Kitasatospora sp. NBC_00315: one gene and its partner. The protein of the gene in region 1 interacts with the protein of each later gene in a pairwise test. Links are inferred from orthologs where the notes say so. Each region holds a gene or a part of one and is shown in the gene's direction. Other genes may lie near its edges.

Region 1 (3,273 bases):
GGAGAACCCGGACGTCATCGTCGACGTGGCGACGCTGACCGGCGCGATGGTGCTGGCCCTGGGCACCCGCACCTTCGGTGTGATGTCCAACAGCGACGAACTGCGCGAGAGCCTGCACGCCACCGCGCAGGCGGCCGGCGAGCTGTCCTGGCCGATGCCGCTGCCGGCGGACCTGCGCAAGGGCATGACCGAGTCGACCATCGCCGACCTGGCGAACATGGGCGAGCGGATGGGCGGCGGCCTGGTGGCCGGCCTCTTCCTGAAGGAGTTCGTCGCCGAGGGCACCGACTGGGCCCACCTCGACATCGCCGGACCGGCCTTCCACGAGGGCGCGCCCTACGGCTACACCCCCAAGGGCGGCACCGCCAGCGCCGTCCGCACGCTCGTGCGATTCGCCGAGCAGCGGGCCGCGGGTGCCAAGGGCTGACCCGTTCCACCGTCTCCACCGGCTCCCGTGAGCCGATCGGGCCCGGCGCCTCAACAGGCGCCGGGCCCTTTTCATTCCCATTTCCTATTACCTGACGGTAATAAGCCGGATCACCGCCCGCACCCGTGTTCGCTGCGGGCGAAACTTTGTTCCACAGGGCGGAACTCCCCCGCTCCGCCCCCCTGCCCGGCCCCGCTCACCACCGCGCGGACACCGCTGTGAGCTGCGGAGATACCCTGACGTACAGGACTCTCACAGCTGCGCGACCGGCCGTGCTCCACCCCCCGAGGCGGGCCGGGACATCAGCCGCCGCGAACAAGTGCGAAGATGTATTTCCGGCATGACTGGGCGCCTTACAAGGGCATCCCGACCCACCGGACCGCGACCGGCCCGGCGATCCGCACCCCTTTGCATGGAGGACGTGACGTGGCGAACGACGCCAGCACCGTTTTCGACGTTGTCATTCTCGGAGGCGGAAGCGGCGGTTACGCCGCGGCGCTCCGCGCCGCTCAGCTCGGCCTGAGCGTGGCCCTGATCGAGAAGGGCGAGCTGGGCGGTACCTGCCTGCACCGTGGTTGCATCCCGACCAAGGCTCTCCTGCACGCCGCCGAGGTCGCGGACGAGACCCGCGAGGCGGCCGAGTTCGGCGTCCTCGCGACCTTCCAGGGCATCGACATCAAGGGCGTCCACAAGTACAAGGACGACGTCGTCTCCGGTCTGTACAAGGGCCTGCAGGGCCTGGTGGCCTCCCGCAAGGTCCACTACATCACCGGCGAGGGCAAGCTCTCCTCGCAGACTTCCGTGGACGTCAACGGCCAGCGCGTCGAGGGCCGCCACATCCTCCTGGCGACCGGCTCCGTGCCGAAGTCGCTCCCGGGCCTGAACATCGACGGCGACCGCGTGATCTCCTCGGACCACGCGCTCAAGCTCGACCGCATCCCGAAGTCCGCCGTGATCCTCGGCGGCGGCGTCATCGGTGTCGAGTTCGCGTCCGTCTGGAAGTCCTTCGGCGTCGACGTCACCATCGTCGAGGCGCTGCCGCACCTGGTGCCGCTGGAGGACGAGAACTCCTCCAAGCTGCTGGAGCGCGCGTTCCGCAAGCGCGGCATCAAGTTCGAGCTCAAGGCCCGCTTCTCCGGCGTCGAGTACACCGCCGACGGCGTGCGCGTCTCGACCGAGAACGGCAAGCAGATCGACGCCGACCTGCTGCTCGTCGCCATCGGCCGCGGCCCGGTCTCGGCCGGCCTCGGCTACGAGGAGAACGGCGTCGCGCTCGACCGCGGCTACGTCCTCGTCGACGAGTACATGCGCACCAACGTGCCCACCATCTCGGCGGTCGGCGACCTCGTCCCGACCCTGCAGCTGGCCCACGTCGGCTTCGCCGAGGGCATCCTCGTCGCCGAGCGCCTGGCCGGCCTCAAGGCCGTGCCGATCGACTACGACGGCGTGCCCCGCGTGACCTACTCCAACCCCGAGGTCGCCTCGGTCGGCATCTCCGAGGCCAAGGCCGTCGAGCTGTACGGCAAGGACAAGGTCGTCACGCTCAAGTACAACCTGGCCGGCAACGGCAAGAGCAAGATCCTGAAGACCGCCGGCGAGATCAAGCTCGTCCAGGTCAAGGACGGCGCCGTGGTGGGTGTCCACATGGTCGGTGCCCGCATGGGTGAGCAGGTCGGCGAAGCTCAGCTGATCTACAACTGGGAGGCCCTGCCCTCCGAGGTCGCGCAGCTGATCCACGCGCACCCGACGCAGTCCGAGGCCCTTGGCGAGGCGCACCTGGCGCTGGCCGGCAAGCCGCTGCACGCGCACGACTGATCGCGCTCCCCATCTCCTTCCCCCATCCCGTACGCAAGACTTGATAGGAGTCGCTGAAACCATGGCGGTCTCAGTAACACTGCCCGCGCTGGGCGAGAGCGTTTCCGAGGGCACTGTCACCCGTTGGCTGAAGGCCGAGGGTGAGCGGGTCGAGGTCGACGAGCCGCTGCTCGAGGTCTCGACCGACAAGGTCGACACCGAGATCCCCTCGCCGGTCTCCGGCATCCTGGCCTCGATCAAGGTCGCCGAGGACGAGACGGTCGAGGTCGGCACCGAGCTCGCCGTCATCGACGACGGCTCGGGCGCCCCCGCCGCGGCCCCGGCCGCCGAGGCGGCCCCGGCCGCCGAGGCGGCTCCGGCCGCTCCGGCCCCGGTCGCCGAGGCTCCCGCCCCGGTCGCCGCTCCGGCCCCCGTCACCGAGGCCCCGGCCGCGCCGGCCGCCGCCGCGCCCGCCGCCGACGCCACCCCGGTGCTCCTCCCCGCCCTGGGCGAGAGCGTTTCCGAGGGCACCGTCACCCGCTGGCTCAAGGCCGAGGGTGACACCGTCGAGGTCGACGAGCCGCTGCTCGAGGTCTCGACCGACAAGGTCGACACCGAGATCCCCTCGCCGGTCGCCGGCGTGCTGGTGAAGATCCTGGTCGGCGAGGACGAGGTCGCCGAGGTCGGCGCCCAGCTCGCGCTGATCGGCGCCCCCGGTGCGGTTGCCGCCGCCCCGGCCCCGGCCGCCGCTCCCGCCCCGGTCGCCGCCCCCGCCCCCGCCCCCGTCGCCGCCCCGGCCCCGGCTGCTCCGGCACCCGTCGCCGCGGCTCCCGCCCCGGTCGCCGCTCCGGCCCCGGTCGCCGCTCCGGCTCCGGCCGCCGCTCCGGCCCCCGTGGCCGCTCCCGCGCCGGTCGCCGCTCCGGCTCCGGCCGCTCCGGCCCCGGTCGCCGACAGCTCCGACGCGTACGTCACGCCGCTGGTGCGCAAGCTCGCCGCCGAGCAGGGTGTCGCCCTCGGCGACGTCACCGGCACCGGTGTCGGCGGCCGCATCC
Region 2 (3,511 bases), 1.0 Mb from region 1 along the record:
GCACGCGGCTACGCGTACAAGGAGATCGCCAAGCAGCTCTTCATCTCGGTGAAGACGGTGGAGAGCCACGTCTCGGCGGTGCTGCGCAAGCTCCAGCTGAGCAACCGTCACGAACTGACCCGCTGGGCGACGGCCCGCCGGCTGGTCTGACGCCGCCGGGGGCGCCGGCGTACCGGGGCGGTGGTGCACCGGTGCTCCCCGGGCGGGGTGCGCGGAGCGGCCGGCCGCCGCCGTCCTCGGGCCGGCCCGAGGACGGCCGCAACGGCGGCGGCGGCCGGTCCGGCGGGTGGTGTCGGTGCCGGGTCATAGACTCGGAGTGCCATGAGTAGCCTCTTTGACGACCTCCCGCTCCCCGGCTTCGAACTGCCCGCCGCCCGCAAGCCCGCCGCCGGCCCGAAGCGCCCCGCCGCCGCCACCGCGCCCGTCGACGGGCCCCACGACGTGCCGTACGACGTGCCGTACGACCGGGCACCCCACGACGAGGAGCCCCCGCCCCACGAGGAGGACGCCTCGTACGCCGCCTACGAGGAGGACATCCCGGCGGACCTCTTCCGGACCGACCACGCGGCGCAGGCCGAGCGGGACGCCTGGCACCGCAACGGCGCCGCCCGGACGGTGGTCGACCCGGTGCAGCTGCTGGAGGGCATGAACGACCCGCAGCGCGAGGCCGTCCTGCACGCCGGTTCACCGCTGCTGATCGTGGCCGGCGCCGGATCCGGCAAGACCCGGGTACTGACCCACCGGATCGCGTACCTGCTCGGCGCGCGGCACGTGCAGCCCGGCGAGATCCTGGCGATCACCTTCACCAACAAGGCCGCCGGCGAGATGCGCGAGCGCGTCGAGCAGCTGGTCGGCCCGCGGGCCCGGGCGATGTGGGTCTCCACCTTCCACAGCGCGTGCGTGCGGATCCTGCGCCGGGAGAGCAAGCTGCTCGGCTTCACGTCCAGCTTCTCGATCTACGACTCGGCGGACTCCCAGCGGCTGATGGCCCTGGTCTGCCGGGATCTGGACCTCGACCCGAAGCAGTACCCGCCGAAGTCCTTCACCTCGAAGATCAGCAACCTCAAGAACGAGCTGATCGACGAGGAGACGTACGCCGACCAGGCGGCCAACCCGATGGAGAAGAAGCTGGCCGAGGCGTACGCGCTCTACCAGCGGCGCCTGCGCGAGGCCAACGCGCTGGACTTCGACGACATCATCATGACGACGGTCAACCTGCTGCAGGCCTTCCCGGCCGTCGCCGAGCACTACCGCCGCCGGTTCCGGCACATCCTGGTGGACGAGTACCAGGACACCAACCACGCCCAGTACATGCTGGTCCGCGAGCTGAGCGGCGGCACCGCGACGGCCGCGCCCCGGCGCACCGTGGACGGGGACCTGGTGAACCCGGCCGCGGCCGGGCTCGCCGAGGTGCCGCCCGCCGAGCTGTGCGTGGTCGGTGACGCGGACCAGTCGATCTACGCCTTCCGCGGCGCCACGATCCGCAACATCCTCCAGTTCGAGGAGGACTACCCGAACGCCACCACCATCCTGCTGGAGCAGAACTACCGCTCCACCCAGACCATCCTGAGCGCCGCCAACGCGGTCATCGAGCGGAACACCAGCCGCCGCGAGAAGAAGCTCTGGACGGCCGGCGAGGACGGCGAGAAGGTCGTCGGCTACGTCGCGGACGACGAGCACGGCGAGGCCCAGTTCATCGCCGACGAGATCGACCGGCTCACCGACGCGGGCGACGCCCGCCCCGGGGACGTGGCGATCTTCTACCGGACGAACGCCCAGTCCCGCGTGTTCGAGGAGGTGTTCATCCGGGTCGGCCTGCCCTACAAGGTCGTCGGCGGTGTGCGCTTCTACGAGCGCAAGGAGGTCCGGGACGTCCTCGCCTACCTGCGGGTGCTCTCCAACCCCGAGGACACCGTGCCGCTGCGCCGGATCCTCAACGTCCCCAAGCGGGGCATCGGCGACCGTGCCGAGGCGATGATCGACGCGCTCGCCTCCCGCGAGCGGATCAGCTTCGCGCAGGCGCTGGTCCGGGTCGACGAGGCGTACGGGCTGGCCGCGCGCTCCGCCAACGCGGTGAAGAAGTTCAACACCCTGTTGGCCGGGCTGCGCCAGGTGGTCGAGTCGGGCGCCGGCCCGGCCGCCGTGCTGGAGGCGGTGCTGGAGGAGACCGGCTACCTCGCCGAGCTGCAGTCCTCCACGGATCCGCAGGACGAGACCCGGGTGGAGAACCTCCAGGAGCTCGCCTCGGTGGCCCTGGAGTACGAGCAGGACCCGGGCGAGCGGCCGGAGGCGGAGGAGGGGGACGCCACCCCGCCGCTCGGCTCGCTGGCCGACTTCCTGGAGCGGGTCGCGCTGGTCGCCGACTCCGACCAGATCCCGGAGGACGACGACGGCGCGGGCGTCATCACGATGATGACCCTGCACACCGCCAAGGGCCTGGAGTTCCCGGTGGTCTTCCTGACCGGCATGGAGGACGGGATCTTCCCGCACATGCGGGCGCTCAACCAGGTCAAGGAGCTGGAGGAGGAGCGCCGGCTCGCCTACGTCGGCCTCACCCGGGCCCGGCAGCGGCTCTACCTGACCAGGTCGGTGCTGCGCAGCGCCTGGGGCCAGCCCTCGTACAACCCGGCCTCGCGGTTCCTGGAGGAGATCCCGGAGCCGCTGGTGGACTGGAAGCGCAAGGGCGCGGCCTCCGCGCCGCCCCCGCGCAGCTCGTACAGCGGCTCGGGCTTCAGCCCGAGCAGCGGCGGCTCGCGCGGCTCCTCGCGCGGCGGCGCCACGGCCGCCCCGCCCAAGGCGGGCTGGGGCCAGTCGGCGCGCCGGGTGGTCGAGCGCGAGGTGGTGGGGCTGGCGGTCGGCGACCGGGTGACCCACGACTCCTTCGGGCTCGGCACGGTGGTGGCGACCAGCGGCGTCGGCGACAAGGCGCAGGCCACGGTGGACTTCGGCGCGGCCGGGCGCAAGCAGCTGCTGCTGCGCTACGCGCCGGTGGAGAAGCTCTGACCCTCGGGGCGGGCGGCCCGCGTCGGCGTCGGCCGGGGCCTCGGCCGACGCCTCGGTAGGGGCCTCGGCCGGGGGTTCGGCGGGGCTCCGAGCGGTGGGGCCGGTTCGGGGGTTCGGCGGGGGTCTCAGCGCGGGTCGAGGCCCTGGCCGAGCAGCCAGGGCAGCGGGTCGACCGGGGCGCCGCCGCCCGGGCGGACCTCGAAGTGCAGGTGCGGGCCGGTGCTGTTGCCGCTGCTGCCGGAGTAGGCGATCACGTCCCCCGCCTTCACCTGGCCCTTGCGGACCCGGTAGGTGCGCAGATGGCAGTACCAGGTCTCGATGCCGTCCGGCGAGGTCACGATCGCCATGTAGCCGTACGCCGAGTTCCACTGCGTGCGGACGGTGCCGTCGGTGGCGGCCATCACGGGGGTGCCGCCCTGGACGGGGAAGTCGATCCCGGTGTGCCGGGCCGTCCAGTGGGTGCCGGCCTCGCCGAAGGTGGCGCTCAGGCCGTGCTCGGCGACCGGCA

Evidence for each region.
Region 2: the proteins of lpdA (region 1) and pcrA interact in binary tests that used the Escherichia coli proteins (3 or more experiments, as listed by UniProt). The link is inferred for Kitasatospora sp. NBC_00315 from one-to-one orthologs.

Annotation. Positions count from the first base shown.
Region 1 is NZ_CP108025.1:6,043,241-6,046,513, reverse strand. What follows is about bases 83-3,047. They hold lpdA (dihydrolipoyl dehydrogenase), read left to right. Parts: upstream 83-853; coding sequence 854-2,242; downstream 2,243-3,047. Other genes in these bases: sucB (2-oxoglutarate dehydrogenase, E2 component, dihydrolipoamide succinyltransferase), read left to right, coding at 2,304-3,047; OG823_RS25175 (leucyl aminopeptidase), read left to right, coding at 83-427. Also shown: more of OG823_RS25175, read left to right, coding at 1-82; more of sucB, read left to right, coding at 3,048-3,273. UniProt on the Escherichia coli protein: Lipoamide dehydrogenase is a component of the glycine cleavage system as well as of the alpha-ketoacid dehydrogenase complexes.
Region 2 is NZ_CP108025.1:5,017,046-5,020,556, forward strand. What follows is about bases 1-3,203. They hold pcrA (DNA helicase PcrA), read left to right. Parts: upstream 1-321; coding sequence 322-3,003; downstream 3,004-3,203. Other genes in these bases: OG823_RS20825 (LuxR C-terminal-related transcriptional regulator), read left to right, coding at 1-150; OG823_RS20835 (M23 family metallopeptidase), read right to left, coding at 3,129-3,203. In the rest of the region: more of OG823_RS20835, read right to left, coding at 3,204-3,511. UniProt on the Escherichia coli protein: A helicase with DNA-dependent ATPase activity. Unwinds DNA duplexes with 3'-5' polarity. Translocates on single-stranded DNA with 3'-5' polarity. Initiates unwinding more efficiently from a nicked substrate than double-stranded DNA.